DNA from 2 places in the Photobacterium sp. WH77 genome. Region 1 is predicted to be linked to the other one. Evidence: predicted binding sites of a transcription regulator. Region 1 holds the regulator's gene; the other holds the start of a gene.
The links. The regulator CRP, encoded in region 1, controls carbon source genes, mostly activating them, when cyclic AMP is high. The targets are predictions, from matches to a motif close to TGTGANNNNNNTCACA.
Positions count from the first base shown of each region.

Region 1 (9,478 bases):
TCAATAACTAGGGTGGAATACAAAATGACACAATGGATTGCAGGCAACTGGCAAGCCGGTCAGGGCGAAGCGATGCAGTCGCTGAACCCATTCAGCGGTGAAGTGATCTGGGAAGGTAAGAGTGCCACAACCGAGCAGGTTGAGCAGGCTGTGGCCAGCGCACGTCAGGCACTGGTTACCTGGCGTCATACCCGCCTGGAAGAGCGTCAGGCTATCGTTGAGTGCTTCGCTGCCCTGGTCAAAGACAACAGCGAGCACATTGCCCGCACTATCGCCGAAGAAACCGGCAAACCGCTGTGGGAAACGCGCACTGAAGCCGGTGCCATGGTGGGTAAGATTGCGATTTCTCTGCGTGCTTACAATGAGCGTACCGGTGAGCGTGAAAAAGACGTGGCTGGCACCAAAGCCGTACTGCGTCACCGTCCGCTGGGCGTGATGGCGGTATTCGGTCCGTATAATTTCCCCGGCCACCTGCCAAATGGACATATTGTACCTGCGCTGCTGGCGGGGAACACCGTGGTGTTTAAGCCTTCTGATCTGACGCCAAAAGTGGCGGAAGAAACCATCAGATTATGGGAGCAGGCGGGTCTGCCAGCCGGTGTGCTTAATCTGGTTCAGGGTGCACGTGCAACCGGTGAAGCCCTGGCACAGTCTGCCGGTATTGACGGTCTGCTGTTTACCGGCAGCGCCAATACAGGTCATATCCTGCACCGTCAGTTTGCCGGCCAGCCGGGTAAAATGCTGGCGCTGGAGATGGGCGGCAACAACCCTATGGTTATCTCCAAGGCGTACGGTGATCTGAAGTCTACTGTGTACACCATTATCCAGTCGGCTTTCATCAGTGCCGGACAGCGTTGTACCTGTGCCCGTCGCCTCTATGTCCCTGAAGGGGCAGAAGGTGATGCACTGGTTACGGCGCTGGTCGAAGCGGCCAAAGCCATTAAGGTGGACGGTCCGTTTGCCGAGCCGCAACCTTTCATGGGCCCGCAAATTTCGACTCTGGCTGCCGATAATATCGTGGCAGCCCAGGAGCGTCTGATTGCTATGGGCGGCGAGCCGCTGCTGAAAGCCGATCGCGGCCAGGGCGCCATAGTGACTCCGGGCATCATTGAAGTCAGCAAGATAGCCGAACTGCCGGATGAAGAATACTTCGGGCCGCTGCTGCAGGTGGCGCGTTATCAGGAACTGCCTCAGGCGGTCGAGATGGCGAACAATACCCGTTACGGCTTGTCAGCCGGTCTGGTTTCTACTGACGACAGTGAGTGGGAATACTTTATCGATCATATCCGTGCGGGCGTCGTCAACCGTAACCGCCAGTTGACCGGTGCCAGCGGCGATGCGCCGTTCGGTGGTCCGGGTGCCTCGGGTAATTTGCGTCCGAGTGCTTACTACGCTGCGGATTACTGTGCATACCCAATGGCATCTATGGAAGGTGAGGCAACCGAATTGCCGGCACAGCTGTCTCCAGGGATCCAACTGTAATTCATACTTAACCCGTATTTTCGAAGGGGAACCGCATCATGGAAAGAGTGGAAAAATTGTTTGATGCCCTGTGGCAGGACTTTACTACCCGTCTTTGTCCGTCGGCGGCGCAGGTACACGATCTGCTGACAGAGGAAGAGCCTCTGCAGAATGATCATATTGCGTTGCGTACCTTTAATCTGCCTGGTGTCAGTCTGGATGTTCTGGCTGCACCTTTTATCGCCATTGGCTACAAGCCGTGCGGCACCTACCATTTCGAGCAGAAGAAACTGTACGCGGAGCACTTCGAGCACCCGAATCCGGCTGCCCCGAAAGTGTTTATCAGTGAACTGCTGGTTGGTCAGTGCTCTGCACAACTGCAGAACACGGTGCGTGCGCTGGTAAAGCAGATCCCTGACGGTGCAATGGATGATGCGTCTTTCCTCTATAACGGCCGTTTGTGGGAGCTGGATTTTGCGACCTATGAAATGCTGGCCGCGGAAAGCGAGTATGCCGGCTGGGTGGCCGCTCACGGTTACGGCGCCAATCACTTTACGGTAAGCGTCAATCAGCTGGAGCAGTTCACGGAAGTGGCGGCGGTTAACAGCTTGCTGCGCCACAACGGGTTCAGCATTAATGAAGCCGGCGGCGAAGTGAAAGGCAATCCGGCAGTGATGCTGGAGCAGTCATCCACTATGGCTGACCGTGTTGATGTGTCCTTCACCGACGGTGTTCGCACAATTCCCGGTGGTTTTTATGAGTTCGCCAAGCGCTACCATCAGGCAGACGGGGAACTCTATCCGGGCTTTGTCGAAGCGTCAGCCGACAAAATCTTCGAAAGTACCAATATGTGATTCAGCCTGACTGAAAAACACCTTAAACAGCGGCCTTTGGTCGCTGTTTTTTTAGGTCAGGCTGTTGGTGTCAGTGCTGCTGATCCAAAGGCAGCACCCAGGCATCGTTGTCACGACTCAGGATCCCGGCGTGCAGACCGGCTTCCTGTTCCAGTAACTGACGGGGTGACTGAAACCCTGTCATTTCCACTGATGCTGTGAGGAAGCGGCCCATAGTGACCACAGGGCGGGTTGGCACCTGGCTGTGCTGCGCATTCGGGGCAAAACGTTCGATATCCATATCGCTGCATCCACATAAAACTGATATGCCAAATGTAGCAATAGGAATGAGGAAGGCAACTGAAAAACTGTGAGGTGACTAGAGGAACACGATGCAAAGCCGGGGGAGGGTGTGCAAATGCAAGAAAAGCCGCACTGGCGGCTTTTCTTATACTCACATTGGCTGCATCACAGCTGAGTGATCAGCGAGTGCCGTAAACCACTATGGTTTTGCCGTGGGCAGAAATCAGGTTCTGCTCTTCCAGCATCTTGAGGATGCGGCCAACGGTTTCACGGGAACAGCCTACGATCTGGCCGATTTCCTGACGGGTGATTTTGATCTGCATGCCGTCCGGGTGGGTCATGGCATCAGGTTGTTTGGCCAGATTCAGCAGTGTCTGGGCAATACGACCGGTAACATCCAGGAACGCCAGGTCGCCAACTTTCTGGCTGGTGACTTGCAGACGGCGAGCCATCTGAGCAGACAGTCGCATCAGAATATCCGGGTTGACCTGGATCAGCTGACGGAATTTCTTAAAGGAAATCTCTGCCACTTCACATGGTGTTTTTGCACGAACCCAGGCAGTACGCTCCTGGCCTTCTTCAAACAGGCCAAGCTCACCGATGAAGTCGCCCTGGTTGAGGTAGGACAGAATCATCTCTTTGCCTTCTTCGTCCTTGATAAGAACGGCAACGGAGCCTTTAACGATGTAGTAGAGGGTCTCTGCTTTCTCGCCAGCATGGATCAGTGTACTCTTTGAAGGGTACTTATGAATGTGGCAATGAGAAAGGAACCACTCCAAGGTTGGATCTGTTTGCGGTTTACCTGGAACCATATTACTAACTTCCTCTGCAGTGTGTTGCCCAACAACGTCATTCCTTGAATTGGGGTTGGGTATAACAATATCATTGTTTGCCAACTAGGATATTCAGTCAACGGCTGGGCTGCAAGCGCATGTGAACATTCAGTCCAAGAGTTTAACTTTTTTCGACACGCATTGCTTGATATTGGGTGACGATAAATGCACATTTTGGACGCTTTACTGTGCACATGATCACACAGTTGTGACTTAGTTTTTAAATGCGGGTTTGAGTAGTAAGGAGCATCGCATGCAATCACGTGTTAAATGGGTAGAAGGTTTGACTTTTGTCGGCCAGTCAAACTCGGGCCACAGTGTGGTCATGGACGGCAACGGCGGCAATACGGCACCGAGTCCGATGGAACTGGTGCTGATGGCAGCGGGCGGTTGCAGCTCCGTCGATGTGGTCGACGGCCTGAAAAGTGCCGGCCAGGCCATCACGGCCTGCGAAGCAAACATGACCTCAGAGCGCCGCGAGCAGGCACCGCGTTATTTTACCTCGGTCAATCTGCATTTCGTGGTGACAGGCCATGATCTTGATGAAGCGCTGGTGGCCAAAGCGGTCGGTGATTCGCTGGAAAAATATTGCTCTGTGTGCCTGATGCTGGGCAAAGGTGTCACGCTGACACATTCTTATGAAATCGTCGCCGCTTAATGGTGTTTCGGGAAAGCCGTGCCGGTTTTCCCCCTTATTTTTCGGTGAGTAGTATGATCATCCCCTGGCAAGAATTGGATCCCGAGACACTCGATAATTTGATAGAACACTTTGTTCTGCGCGAAGGCACGGACTATGGCGAACGCGAGCTGAGTCTGGAGCAGAAAGTCGCCAGAGTCAGACAGCAACTGGACAGCGGCGAGGCCGTGATTATGTTCTCTGAACTCCATGAGACGGTTGATATTAAACTGCGCCGTTCACTGAGCGCAGAATAAAGCTGCCATAATGAAAAGCGGCAGCAGAAAACGGAAGCTGACGCCGATGAACGGGCCCGTGAAACTTGACTGCTTTCTCTGGCCCTGTTACTAACTGATTCCGTTAGGATTAACGACAAGGTATGTCATGTCTGCAAAACACCCGATCATTGCAGTAACAGGTTCCTCCGGAGCAGGAACGTCCACCACCTCAGAAGCCTTCCGTAAAATGTTTAACATGTTGAACATTCATGCGGCCTGGCTGGAAGGGGACAGTTTCCACCGGTTCACCCGTCCTGAAATGGATGTGGAGATCCGTAAAGCCAAAGAGCAAGGCCGTCATATCAGTTATTTTGGCCCGCAGGCCAACGACTTTGCTCAGTTGGGCAACTTTTTCCGCCAGTATGGCGAAGACGGCAGCGGCAAGTTTCGCCGTTACCTGCACACCTTTGACGAGGCCGTGCCGTATAACCAGATGCCGGGCACATTCACCCCCTGGCAGGATTTGCCGGAAAATACCGACCTGCTGTTTTATGAAGGGCTTCATGGCGGTGTGGTGGACGGTGATGTCAACGTGGCACAGCATGTGGATCTGCTGATTGGCATGGTGCCTATTGTTAACCTGGAGTGGATTCAGAAAATCGTCCGTGATACCCGGGATCGCGGCCATTCCCGCGAGGCGGTGATGGAGTCCATTGTTCGCTCGATGGATGATTACCTGAATTACATCACGCCACAGTTCTCCCGTACCCATATCAACTTTCAGCGTGTGCCGACGGTGGATACTTCGAACCCTGTCAGTGCCAAAGCGATCCCCAGTCTGGACGAGAGTTTTGTGGTGATCCGTTTTCGCGGCATCAAAAACGTGGATTTTCCGTATCTGCTGGCGATGATTCAGGGATCGTTTATGTCGCGCCACAATACCCTGGTGGTGCCGGGCGGTAAAATGAGCTTTGCGATGGAGCTGATCATGCGGCCACTCATCCAGCAGTTAATTGACACAGGTAAGATAGGTTAATACTGACAAAACAACGCCTGCTTGCAGGCGTTGTTTTGTTATGCCCCCAGTTTGTCCCTGAACCAGGCCGGCACTGTGTGATCCAGCCAGAAGCTCGGCGCCCGCCAACTGCCGCTGATAAATCCTACGTGGCCGCCATGCCGGGTCAGGTGATAGTCAATGTGCGGCGGCAGCGGTTGTCTGGGTATCACGGCCTTGGTCATAAAGGGATCGTCGGCGGCATGAATCACCCGCAACGGCGTCGTGACCAGGGCCAGTTTGCCCAGTCCGCTGCAGCGCAGGTAGTAATCCTCGGCATTGCTGAAACCATGCAAAGGTGCGGTGACGGCATCGTCAAACTGGCGCAGCGAGCGTAGCGATGTAATCTGATCGGCCTGAAATGGCAGAGTATCCGGTAATGACGCCATTTTTTTCAGCACATTTTTTTTCATAGAGCCCAGCAGGTAGCGCTGATAGACACGCGAAAACCCTTGCTGTATCCGGTCAGAGCAGGCCGCCAGATCCAAGGGCGGTGAGATGACCTGAGCGGCAGTGAGTTCCGACGCGGCGCCGGTTTCGGCAAGATAATTGACCAGCATGTTCCCGCCCAGCGAGACACCGACTGCCAGCAGGGGATTGTGGGGAAAGCGCTCACGCAGGAGGCGGATAAAAAAGGTGGCGTCTGAGGTTTCCCCCGAATGATAGCTTCTCGCCTGACGGTTAATTTCGCCGCTGCAGCCGCGAAAATGCATCATCACCCCCAGCCATCCCTGCTGTTTGGCGGCAAACAGCAGGCTGTGGGCGTAAGGGCTGCGAAAACTGCCTTCCAGGCCGTGAAAGAGGATCATGACAGGCTTGTGCGCCGGATGGTGAGACGGTGTGCCGGTCCAGACCAGATCGAGAAAATCATCATCCGGGGTCTGAATCCGCTCTGTCAGCGGCTCGAACCGGGCCTGACGACGGATAATCCGCGGCAGAATGGTTTGTATATGGGCGTTACGCAGGCCAGCGGCGGGCTCAAAATGATGCATCAGTTTCTCTCTCACAGCGGAAAATCAGGGTATGGCTCCTGAGCCAGCAGCTCAGCAAGGATTGCCAGACCTTGTTCCAGTTTATCATGATTGTGCGGCGCGCTGATGGCCAGACGCACAGCCTGGGGTATGGTGCTGCCCGGCGGCGTAAACAGCTCAGCCGATTTGACTATCACCTCTCTGGCTTGCGCTGCGGCGACAAAATCACTCAACCGCCAGTTATCCGGCAAGGTGAGCCAGGCATGGAAGCTCTGCGCGTGATGCTGAATGTGATAAGAGTGCAGATAGCGGTCGAGCAACAATTTTCGCTGGGCTATGTCTTCCCGGATCGCGGTCAGCAGCCGATCGGCATCGCCCCGGTGGATCAGCTCGCAGGCCAGAGCACTGAGCAGCGGGCTGATCATCAGGCAGTGATGGTGCAGCGCCGTGTTCAGTCTGTCCTGATGTTTGCCCGGCACCTGGATATAACCCAGTCGTAAACCAGGGGCGAGGCATTTAGACAGGCTGCCGAAGTGGATCACCTGCTCACTGTCGAGGTTGACCATCGGCGGCGGGGCGTCGACAGGCAGCAGGCCATTGACATCATCTTCAATCACCAGTACTTGATGGCGGCGGCACACCGCCAGAATCGCTTCGCGCCTTTCCCGGCTCATGACTGCCGTTGTCGGATTTTGCAGGGTAGGCGTGCAGTAAAGCATCCGCGGCTGATACAGGCGACAGGCGGTATCCAGACTCTCGGGTATCAGGCCTTGCTGATCCATTTCCACCGCTTTGACATTAAGCTGCATCTGACGGGCCAGCCCGAGAAAGCCGGGATAGACCACTTGCTCGGTCAGCAGAGTATCGCCGCTGCGGCAGAACACAGACAGCACCAGCTGAATGGCATGCTGCGCGCCGGAGGTGAAATGCATACGCGCCGGGTCGAGCAGAATGCCATGGCGGTTGAGCCAGTGGCAAATCACGTCTCTGTGTTCGCTCAACCCTTGCGGATCCTGATACAGCATCAGGTGGTTGAGCTGATCCGCTTGCTGTGCGAGTGTCTGCATGGCCTGTGCCAGCGGCGCTGATCTGTCGAGATAAGGCGGGATGTTATAGCCAAAATTGCACTCATCGGGTGCCTGAGAGGGGTAACTGAATACCCAGCCCGGACGGTTACTCTGGCAGACATAAGTGCCGGCTCCCACCCTGGCTTCCACCAGCCCCCGGCGTTCGGCTTCGGCATAGGCGCGGGTAATGGTCCCGACCGTCACCTGCAGTTTATCGGCCATGGCTCTGTGCGTCGGCAGCTTGCTGCCAGCTGTCAGCAGGCCGGATTCAATCAGATGTGCCATGGTTTCGGCCAGGCGACGGTATTTTGGCAGCCCATCGTCACACCTTTCGAAGAAATCTTGCTGAATGATCTCGATTGTCATGGTGACAATAAATCCTTTGATCGCAAATTACACCCTTGGTAGTCTGCATTTTGACCGCTTTGGCGTGGTTAAAGCAAGTGAAAGTTGGAATTGTATCGGTACAATAAGGCGTGAATCACGGAGTGGCAGATGAACCTGGAATGGCAATTTTTGATGTCTCTGGCCGCATTTGCGGCCACTATGACCGGGACACCCGGGCCGAACAATATGATGGTGACGGCCTCAGGGGCTAATTTTGGTTACTGGCGCACTGTGCCGCACATGCTGGGCATTGGCGGGGGGCTGGTGAGTATGATTCTGCTGGTAGCGGCTGGGCTGGGGGTGCTTTTTGTGCGATACCCTGTGCTGCATGAAGCCCTGCGCTGGCTGGGCAGTGGCTATTTGCTGTATCTGGCCTGGAAGATTGCCTCTTCCGGGGGCAGGGTTCAGGCTGAAGGCAATGACGCCAGACCTATGCCTTTTCTCGCGGCGGCTCTGTTCCAGTATGTTAACCCTAAAGCCTGGATGATGTCGGTGACCGCGATCAGTACCTTTACCATGAACGGGGATGGGTACTGGCTGTCAGCGGCGGCGGTCGCCCTGATTTTCTTTGTGGTGGGCTTTCCCTGCGTCTCACTCTGGGCCGGATTTGGCACCATGATTGGCCGCTGGCTGAACCAGCCGAAAGCCAGACGGATATTCAATCTGGTGATGGGAGCGCTGACCGCAGGTTGTGTGGTGATGATATGGTAAGGCAGCCGGGCTGCCTTGATCATACTGCTTTCACCACGGTGGTCAGCCGCGAATCGCTGCTGTCAGGCTGGCGGCATTCAGATGCTGGCAGTACTGGCCCAGGTTGTCGGCTGGCGGCGGCAACGCGGCTCTGGCCTGCTGCGCCTGATGGTTCAGACAGCGAATCAGATCCTGTTGCTGGCTTTGTTCCAGCAGCAGCTCAAAGTCCAGCATCTGCTGATAACCAGGCTGATCCAGCTGAGGTTTCAGCGCGCGGCGCAACTGGCGGTAGGCTTTGAGCTGGCTGTCGCTCGCGGCCAGTGCTTTATCCAGCTGGCGGATTTCTGTCTCTGACAATGAGTACTGCTGGCTGTCGAGCCAGAGCAGTAACAGGGCCAGATTAACGTTGCCACGGAAATCGTCCTGAAGTTGCAGGCAGGCCTGACTGACGCCGCCCAGGCTGTAGTGCTGCAGACAGAAACGCCAGAACTGATCAGGCTGAAAAGGCTGACGTGTGGTGTGTTCAGAATTTGACATTGAATTCCTGTTCCATACTTTCCAACTGCTCATGCAGTTCCATCCATTCCATCTCAACCTCTTCCAGTGCAGCTTTGGCCTGACTCTGGTCAAGCAAGGTCTGGTTCAGTCGCGCTTTGTTGTCCGCTTCATAGATGCTGGCATCAGACAAGGCGGCTTCCGCTGTCGCCAGTGACTGGCTGAGCTTTTCCATCTTCGCTTCCAGTTTGTCAACCTGCTTGCGCAGTGGTGCGGTTTGTTTGCGGAACTCAGCTTCCAGGCGTTTCAGCTCTTTGCGTGAAGCGGCACTGTTGTCTTTGCTGGCGGTGTCCGGCTTACTGGCTTGCTGCTCGCGGCGCTCACTGCGCTGCTGCTCTGCCAGCCACTTGTGGTAATCATTGAGATCGCCGTCGAACGGTTCGACTTTTCTGTCATGCACCAGATACAAATCGTCTGTGGTCGCGCGCAG
Region 1 is NZ_JAKLTE010000007.1:13,337-22,814, reverse strand. Features, by position in the region: gene astA (arginine N-succinyltransferase) at 1-7, shown strand, start outside; gene astD (succinylglutamate-semialdehyde dehydrogenase) at 25-1,482, shown strand; gene L6J37_RS09405 (DUF1338 domain-containing protein) at 1,521-2,315, shown strand; gene L6J37_RS09400 (hypothetical protein) at 2,386-2,595, opposite strand; gene crp (cAMP-activated global transcriptional regulator CRP) at 2,777-3,409, opposite strand; gene L6J37_RS09390 (OsmC family protein) at 3,684-4,088, shown strand; gene L6J37_RS09385 (YheU family protein) at 4,142-4,363, shown strand; gene L6J37_RS09380 (phosphoribulokinase) at 4,491-5,360, shown strand; gene L6J37_RS09375 (hydrolase) at 5,399-6,370, opposite strand; gene L6J37_RS09370 (aminotransferase-like domain-containing protein) at 6,382-7,782, opposite strand; gene L6J37_RS09365 (LysE family translocator) at 7,912-8,514, shown strand; gene L6J37_RS09360 (TIGR02444 family protein) at 8,557-9,030, opposite strand; gene L6J37_RS09355 (ABC transporter ATP-binding protein) at 9,017-9,478, opposite strand, start outside.

Region 2 (9,478 bases), on a different contig from region 1:
ATGCCCCAAGGCGCATCTGTTACCCGGCCCCAGAGCTCACCATTGATGAAGTTTCCGAGCCTGCCAGCGCCCAGGCCAAACGGTACTAACGGCGCCACAAAATCTGCCACGTCGAAGAAACGCCGGCTATTGCGGTGGGCATACCAGACCATAGCGGTCATGACGCCTAACAAACCACCATGGAACGACATGCCTCCGGTCCAGACTTTAAATAAGTAAAGCGGATCGGCCAGGAACACTTCGAAGTTATAAAACAGGACATAGCCCACACGGCCGCCGATCACGACACCCAGGAAACCAACAAACAGCAGGTCGCTGACTTGATCTCGTGTCCAGCCACTGCCTGGCTTATCTGCACGACGGTTTGCCAGCCAGAGCGCGAATACAAAACCCAGCAGGTACATCAATCCGTACCAGCGGATCGCCAGCGGGCCGATTTGAAACAGGATTGGGTCAAAGTTTGGAAATGTCAGATAACCTTGGCTCATTCAACATACTCGTGGTTAATCAATAAAGAAGTTCACGGCGGTACAGCATGTACCCACAATGAAAAGTCTCATGCCAGTCCCCGTGACTGACCCGAGTTAAAACAACATTTTACCACCCACAAATAACAAAAAGATGGCAAAGATTTTTTTTAGTGTCGGAGTCGGTAAGTGACTGACCATACGCGCGCCATATCGAGTAGTCAGGACAGAGGTGCAAGCCACACCGATCAGCGCCGGCAGATACACATAGCCCAGACTGTATGGCGGCAAACTGTCATCACCGCTGCCCGCCACAATAAATCCGGCCATGCCCGCTATAGCAATAATGGACCCGCAAAAAGCAGCTGTCCCGATAGAACGGCGCATTTCTACGCCATACCAGCTCAGATAAGGTACGATCAGCGAACCACCACCTATCCCCGCTAAACTGGCCACCAGACCAATCACACTGCCACTGCCAGCGATTGCAACCCGACCCGGAATAGGATGACGCCCTGTGACTTTCAAGGAGAGCAGCATTTGCAGCGCCAGTAAAAGCACAATACCAGCAAATATCCGGGGCAGCCAATCCGCAGGCACCCACTCGGCCACAGCACTCCCGGCAATGCCCCCCAGCACCATACCCGGAGCGAGCAACCTGACCAAAGAGACATCCACATTCCCCAGCCGCAAATGGCTGCGCGCCGAAGAGCCGGACGTCAGCACAATACAGGCCAGCGAGGTTGCCAAAGCAATATGCATTACTAATCCAGGTTCAATACCAGTTTGGGGTAGCATCCAGACTAAAGCGGGGACAATTAATAATCCCCCGCCAATACCCAGCAAACCTGCCAGCAGACCGACCACAGCCCCCAGCCCCAGACACATCAGGAGCAGCCATAACATATCCGGCATCACTTACCTGCCCGGATGAAGCCACCCATACCACGTTGTTCGACAAACTCTGTTGCCATTTGCCTGACATCATGGCCGAAAGTCGCCTGTAACGCCTTATCAGAAAGTTGCTTCATATCAGCCAAAGTTGCATGCCGAAGGACATATTTAATTTTGGCAACGTTGCGGGTATTCATACTTAAAGAGCGGTATCCCATGCCAACCAAGAGTATGGCGCCGAGTGGATCACCGGCCAGTTCGCCACACACGCTCACCGGGATTGATAACGCATGGCTGGTATCCTGAATGTGCTTCAGTGCCTGAATGACTGCCGGATGGAAAGTATCATAGACACTGGCCACACGAGAATTGTTCCTGTCGACAGCTAATAAATATTGCGTTAAGTCGTTGCTGCCTACCGAAATAAAGTCGACCCGCCCTTTCAGGGCCGGCAGCTGATATAAGATCGACGGGACTTCGATCATAATGCCCAGTCTGGGTCGCTTGAGCACTTGTCCTTTGCTGGCAGCGTACACAGACACTTCATTGAAAGCACGTTCAATCAATGCTTTGGATTCATCCAGCTCAGGAATGCCGGAAATCATAGGCAAGAGTATGTCCATGTTATCAAGGCCAATACTGGCCTTGAGCATGGCCCTGACCTGAATAAGGAAAATTTCAGGATGATCCAGGGTAAAACGGATACCGCGCCAGCCAAGGAAAGGATTATCTTCTTCAATGGTCAGATAAGGCAACGGTTTATCGCCGCCTATGTCTAAGGTGCGCATTACCACAGATTTACCCGGGTAAGAGGCCAGTATTGAGCGGTACTGAGCAGCCTGTTCTTCTTCCGACGGAAAACTGCGCTGCAGCAGAAATGGCACTTCAGTCCGGTACAGACCGACACCATCGACCCCTTTATTGACTGCAATATTGGTGTCAGCACTTAATCCGGCATTCAGATGCAGATAGATCCTTTCTTGATCTTTCGTTTCCGTCGCTTTATCCAGATCTTGTTCTACCAGAGCCGTCAGCTCATTTTCTTCTTTCAGTAACCGCTTGTATTCGGCCAGAATCTGCCGGTTGGGTTCAATGAGCAGATCGCCGCGATAACCGTCGACCACCACCAGGGCGTTGTGGACTTTCTCCGGTACAAAATCGACCCCCATGATGGCAGGAATGCCCAGTGCCCGGGAAAGGATCGCCGCGTGGGAGTTGGCGGCACCTTCCTGAGCCACCACAGCGGCCAGTTTATCGCGCGGAATACTGGCCAGCATAGCGGCTGTCAGCTCTCGGGTCAGCAATACGATCGGGGCATCCCACTGGTGCTCGACACCCTCTTCGTTATGGAGGAAAAACAGCAGGCGCTGGCCAAGTTCGCGAATATCGTGCGCCCGTTCACGCAGATAATCATCCTTCATATTGGCAAAGCGGACAGAGTAGGCCTCCACTGTCTGCCTGACGGCCCATTCGGCCTGATCGCCGCCCGCCACTTTGGAAAACAGATCCTTACGCAGCATGGGATCATTGAGCAAGTGGCTGAAAAGATCAAAAATCGCCAGGGTGTCTTTGTGCAGCTCGCTGTCAAAGCGTTTTCGCAACCGGCGAAATTCATTACTCGCCATCTCAATGGCAATGCTCAGGCGTTCCTGTTCAAACTCTCTGTCCAGACAGGAGGCCGGTGACACAGCTTCCAACCGAGGCTGGTTGTCATCCCACCAGGCTTTGGCGATGGCAACCCCGGTCGATGCGGCCGAACCGGTTAAATGCAGTCCGTCACGCTGGCCTGGCCACATACCCTGCGCTTTGGCATGCGCCAGAATTACCGCCAGCTGTGCGGCCAGTGTCACCATGAACGACTCTTCACTTTCAGTGAATTCACGCATATCGCGTTGCTGGATAACCAATACACCGAGGACTTTACGCTGATGGATAATGGGTGTGCCGAAAAAGGAGCGGAAGGTTTCTTCGTTGGTCCCTGGGATATGTTTGAAGTTAGGGTGCTGGCGCGCATCGGCCACATTGACAGGCTCAGCCTGACGGCCAACCAGACCGACCAGGCCTTCATCAAACCCAAGCCCGACCTGATAAGAAGGCTTGGTCAGCCCCTGGGTAGCCATGAGCATATATTGCTTGCGGTGTTCGTGAACAATGTAGACTGAGCAGCACTCAGTCTTCATTGCCTGGCAAATACTGACGACCAGCAGATCCAGCGCCTCGAGTAATGTCGGAGCACTGGCCACTTTCTCTACAATTTCTCTTAGCTGGGTCAGCATAAGCGTTACTTTCCCTAGGTTAACTCCGCTTGTGTTTACGTTTTAACTTGCGTTCCTTGCGCTCCTTGAAAGGCATCGCCATCGCCGCGAACTCTTTCAGCGCCCGGCGATAAACGTCCCGTTTAAAGGACACAACCTGACGAACCGGATACCAGTAGCTGACCCAACGCCAGCCATCGAACTCCGGTGTACTGCCACGCTGCATGTTCACCTTAGACTCATCGCATTCCAGACTCAGCAAAAACCACTTTTGCTTTTGTCCGATACAAACTGGTTTGGAATCCCACCTTACCAGACGTTTAGGCAACTTGTATCGCAGCCAATGGCGGCTGGATGCCAGAATCCTGACGTCTTTTTTGGTCAGACCCACTTCCTCATACAGTTCACGGTACATGGCCTGTTCCGGGGTTTCCCCTTCATCAATACCGCCTTGTGGAAACTGCCAAGAGTGTTGTCCATATCGTCGAGCCCAAAATACCTGGCCATGGCTGTTACAGATAACTATCCCCACATTAGGGCGATATCCATCGCCATCAATCACTGGACGACCTCAAGTAAAAATATCAATTAACAGTGATTTTTTCACAGAATTAGCCTCAGGGTAAACATTCATTGTCATCAATCACTGTTTTTTCCTACCTAGCACTCACTTTATGGATAACTTAAGAGGAATTCAGAGGTTATAAACAAAGAAATGAGACCTCTCCCACATTTATTCACGCTTTCTGTGGATAGTTGTGTGTAGAAGCTCTCCTATTGTCCATTTAATCAACAATAAATCAGGATCCAAACAACTGCGTCACTAGTGCACAAAAAACAACAAATAACTAAAAATCAATCACTTACGTAGATATTGAATTTAAAATACAGCTACAGATTAAATGACTTTCCAGAGGATCATTGCCACTGGTCAAAGATCAACCACCCTCGGCTTTATCCACACGCTCTGATGATTAATGGTCAAATAATCATCGCAAAGGCGTTTAAATACTGCACAAAACCCTGTGAATACGTCCAGCTCACACAGTAGACACATTGTTCAAAAAAGTACCTGTGGATATCTTAATCCCAGGATCCTACGCAAACAGTCTGATCAAGCCGACAGTCATTCAGCAGCACAAAGCATCAAATGTGTTAAAATGCATAGCCACGTTTTTGAAAAGTTACTCATCCTAATGACGATCTCCAGACAACCCGCTCCTAACTCAGAATCAGAACTCCTCAGCCGGGCACAGGCGCTGGCCGGCTTTACTCTGGGTGAGCTGGCTGAGCTGGCAGGACAAATCGCCCCACCGGATCTGCGCCGGGATAAAGGCTGGGTGGGCCAGTTGCTGGAATGGCATCTGGGGGCAACGGCAGGCAGCCAGCCCGTCCCTGATTTCGCCAATTTGGGCATTGAACTCAAAACTATTCCCATCAGCCATCTGGGCAAACCACTGGAAACCACCTTTGTCTGCGTTGCCCCTCTGATTGGCTTGCAGGGCGTGAACTGGGAAAACAGCCATATCCGGCACAAACTCGCCCGGGTCCTGTGGATCCCCGTAGAAGGTGAGCGTGAAATCCCGCTGACTGAACGCCATGTCGGCTCTCCTCTGTTGTGGAGTCCATCTGCCGACGAAGAAGCCCGGTTACGCCAGGACTGGGAAGAGCTGATGGAACTGATCGTACTGGGAAAAGTGGAGCAGATTACAGCCCGCCATGGTGAAGTCCTGCAGCTGAGACCCAAAGCCGCCAACAGCAGAGTACAGACCGATGCTTACGGCGCAGACGGCCACCCGATCAAAACCTTGCCCCGGGGTTTTTACCTCAAAACCCAGTTCACCGCCGAACTGCTCAAACGCCACTTTATGCTCTGATAACAGAGCGGACTATACATTGATAGTCATGTCATCCTGGCAACACTCAGGTTTACCATCCAGTGAGAATTCATCATGAGGATCAATCGTCCTTAATGTGATCGACTTGATCCCAAGTGGCCGCAGAAAATCCCTCACCTGCTCCATAGTCTGAAAATGCAGCATGTTGTCATCGTCATCCTTTAATGGCTCAAGATGATGTTTATATTCAACTTCCATAAGATAATCAGCCCGACCCGCATAACTGGTCAGTACGCACTTAGGGACCTCTTCTCCGGGTGACTTTACCCAGTGCCTGAATTGGGACAGTTTCATGATCACTCCTTTTCAAGGGAACTGTTTTAACTATGTGCGAACATTCGCGTATCAGCAAGGTTTGACTGTGCAGCCTATGAGATAACTGCTTCATTTTACTGCGGCTTCTCAGTAACCCTTTCCTAGGTTATAGTCAGGGAGAATTTGCGGTCCAAGGAGGGCAAATGAAATACCATAAGATCCCCCATTCAAACCTTGAAGTCAGCCAGATTGGCCTGGGCACCATGACTTTTGGTGAGCAAAATACTGAAGCCGAGGCACACAGCCAACTTGATTTTGCTCTGGAGCGCGGTATCAACCTGATTGATACCGCTGAAATGTATCCGGTACCGCCGAAAGCTGACACTCAGGGGCTGACCGAAGCCTATATCGGCAGCTGGCTGAAGAAATCAGGTAAACGCGACCAAGTGATTCTGGCGACCAAAGTCGCCGGCCCCCGTAATGTCCCCCACATCCGCGACAATATGGCACTCGACTGGCGAAATATTCACGAAGCCGTTGAAAACAGCCTGGAAAGATTGCAAACAGACTATATCGATCTGTATCAGTTGCACTGGCCCCAGCGAGAAACCAATTGCTTTGGCAAGCTCAATTACCCTTATCCCGACGCCAATACCGGTGTCACGCTGACAGACTCACTTGAGGCACTGGCTGAACTGGTACGGGCAGGCAAAATTCGCTACATCGGCTTGTCTAACGAGACCCCATGGGGTGTGATGTCTTTCCTGCGCCTGGCTGAGAAGCATGACCTGCCACGGGTGGTGACCATTCAGAACCCCTATAACCTGCTCAACCGCAGCTTTGAAGTAGGTCTGGCTGAAATCAGCCATTATGAAGGGGTAAAATTACTGGCTTATTCTCCGATGGCCTTCGGCACCCTAAGCGGTAAGTACCTCAATGGCAAAAAACCCGACGGTGCCCGCTGTTCGCTGTTTGACCGCTTTGTCCGTTATTTCACGCCGCAAGGTGTGGCTGCCACGGAAGCCTATGTCAAAGTGGCAAGAAAACACGGTCTGGATCCGGCGCAAATGGCCCTGGCCTTTGTTAACCAGCAGCCGTTTAATGCCTCAACCCTGATTGGTGCAACCAGCCTGTCTCAGCTTGAGGCCAACATCGACAGCCTGTCGGTGGAACTCAGTGCAGACGTCCTGGCAGACTTAGAACAAGTTGGCATCACCTATTCGAATCCTTGCCCTTAACCCTATTTTTCCAAACTGAAAAAAAGCCCCCATCTAAATGGGGGCTATCAGTGTTCTTCAGACCTTACTCCGCAGAGTAAGGCCAGAGATTACGTCAGACTTCGCCACCTCAACGCTCGCCTCAGATGACGTGTTTTACGGCTGACTCGCAGACTGACCAGGGCTGAATCCACACGCAGGTCTTTGTCGATGCCCATATCTTTGAGAATATGTGGCGATAAATGTGGCAGATGAACCTGCATACGTCGGTGCTCGCGACGCCATGCTTCTTCTTCACGGTGTAAATCAAGACGGATAAGTAAAACAGCAAAACGTAAATAGACTGATTGGCGCATAAGTGTGCTCTCCAGGTTGATAAAATGGAGGGACGCAAATACGACCGTTTTCAGGCTGACAACATACTAGCCGCGACAGACGTATCCGCGGCCCATTTACAGAGTGTATTACTGTAAAAAGTAACTAAGATCGATGATCTCAGTGCTGATGGGAAGTGTGATCCTTAACACCAGCAGGACGCAGACATTTAGTATTGAATGTGCTCATTGTGTGTTCCTCCTGGTTATAAGATAGAATGATGTGATATGGGTGTTATTTTTGCCTGATAGTACATCAAAAACAAGAAGTTATTTTGGATTACAGGATAAAAAGGGAAATACTCCACCGAATGCACAAGACTGCAGGCCAAGCCAGATAGATTTCTTTGTTTAGCTTAAAATGTCAGCGCATTCCTCTTTTTCAGTGCAGATACCATTCAGCCGTCCAGTTTCTGTCAGGACAGTTTCATGGTTTTCATCATAGTCAGCAGCGCTTTGCCCGCCGGACCCAAAGCATGCCGGCTGCTCCATGCCAGATCTATCGGTTGCTTCCATGCCTGTGCCTCAAAGGCAGGTTCCAGTCTGACGACCTGCCCGGCCAGCACTCTGTCTCTGACCATGTCAGCGGGTAATACTGTCCAGCCGATCCCTCGCTGAACCAGTTCCAGCGCAGACAGAATGTGCTCGGTTCGCCAGATAGCATCAGAAACCCGCCATTCTTCGCTGTCCTGACCATAGCGGCCTGTCAGTAATATTTGCCGGTATTGTCTGAGATCCGGCCAATCCACCTGTTGCAGTGCCGCCAGTGGATGATTACTGGCCGCCACACACCAGACATCAATCTGTCCCAGGCCATGGACAGCGATATCAGAATGCAGGAAAGACAACTGCACCATAAGCGCCAGCTGTGCCCGGCCTTCATTGAGCAGTTTCACCACATCGCCCATGCCTACAGTCAGAATTTCTACCTCCACGAACGGAAAGCTGGATTCAAACTGCTGCAACGTGTCTGCCAGTGCCGGGATCATCGCCATTGATTCCACCACCAGGGTTAACTTGGGCTCCACCCCCTGCTGAAAACTGTCGGCAGCCACTTGCAGCTCCCCGCACTGTGCCAGCACCCGCCTGGCTTTAACCAGTAAGGCGTCACCATTAGGTGTCAGCACCGGCCATTTACCGCTGCGATCAAACAGTATCAGGTTGAAATCCGTCTCCAGATTAGCGATAGCTGTGCTGATAACCGACTGCGCTTTACCCAGCTTGCGGGCCGCGGCCGAAAACGACCCCGTTTCCGCCGCGGTGACAAATGCCCTGAGCTGTTCAAGAGAGAAGTCCAATTTAAAACCCTTAACCTATCTGTTATTACGATAGTAACTAACTTTTATCTATCTGTATTTAACTTAGTATATCCCCCGGTTACGTTTTTCACTAAGAGGTTAAGAGTATGCGTACGCATTGGGACAGAATTCGTCATGCCGTCGGTTTTGAACTGATTGCGCTGGTGCTCATCACCCTGGTGCTGAGTCAGGGATTTGGGTTCGACATGGCCAAAATTGGACTGTTGGGCATTGTGTTCTCAGTGATTGCCACCGTCTGGAACTATGTCTATAACCTGTGGTTTGATAAAGCCATGCTGAAGTATGCTGGCCATGTGCACAAAAGCACCAAACACCGCATGGTGCATGCGCTGGGCTTTGAGCTCTGTCTGTTGTGGCTGACGCTGCCTATCATGGCCTGGTGGCTGGAGATCGGTTTATGGCAGGCGCTGGTGATGGATATTGGCCTGGTGATCTTCTATCTGATTTACGCATATGTTTATAACCTGACCTACGACAAAGTGTTTCCACTGCCTGAAACACAGACGGCCTGACGTGGTTAAGAATTCTGGCTCAGATCCCGCGGTGGCGGGATCAAGTCATGTTTGTTAAGCAGCCGGTACATAGTGGCGCGGGATACGCCAAGCTCACGGGCCGCCGCTGAAATTTGTCCCCGGTTATTCTCCAGTACACTTAACAAGGCGCTGCGCTCTGATTCTTCCCGGATTTTTTTCAAACTCTGTTTATCATCGGCCTGCCTTGGCAGCTCAAGATGATCGGCCTCAATATTCTTCTGCTCTGTCAGCAGCACTGCCCGTTTTATTCGCCCGATCAGCTCCTG
Region 2 is NZ_JAKLTE010000001.1:230,218-239,695, reverse strand. Features, by position in the region: gene lgt (prolipoprotein diacylglyceryl transferase) at 1-488, opposite strand, end outside; gene L6J37_RS01035 (sulfite exporter TauE/SafE family protein) at 585-1,373, opposite strand; gene ptsP (phosphoenolpyruvate--protein phosphotransferase) at 1,382-3,637, opposite strand; gene rppH (RNA pyrophosphohydrolase) at 3,657-4,178, opposite strand; gene mutH (DNA mismatch repair endonuclease MutH) at 4,813-5,493, shown strand; gene L6J37_RS01015 (DUF6482 family protein) at 5,506-5,808, opposite strand; gene L6J37_RS01010 (NADP(H)-dependent aldo-keto reductase) at 5,973-7,007, shown strand; gene L6J37_RS01005 (hypothetical protein) at 7,097-7,342, opposite strand; gene L6J37_RS01000 (LysR family transcriptional regulator) at 7,777-8,658, opposite strand; gene L6J37_RS00995 (PACE efflux transporter) at 8,766-9,191, shown strand; gene L6J37_RS00990 (sigma-54-dependent transcriptional regulator) at 9,197-9,478, opposite strand, start outside.
Region 2: a site for CRP is predicted at 4,333-4,348, ahead of rppH (RNA pyrophosphohydrolase). Genes of this name have one in related genera too.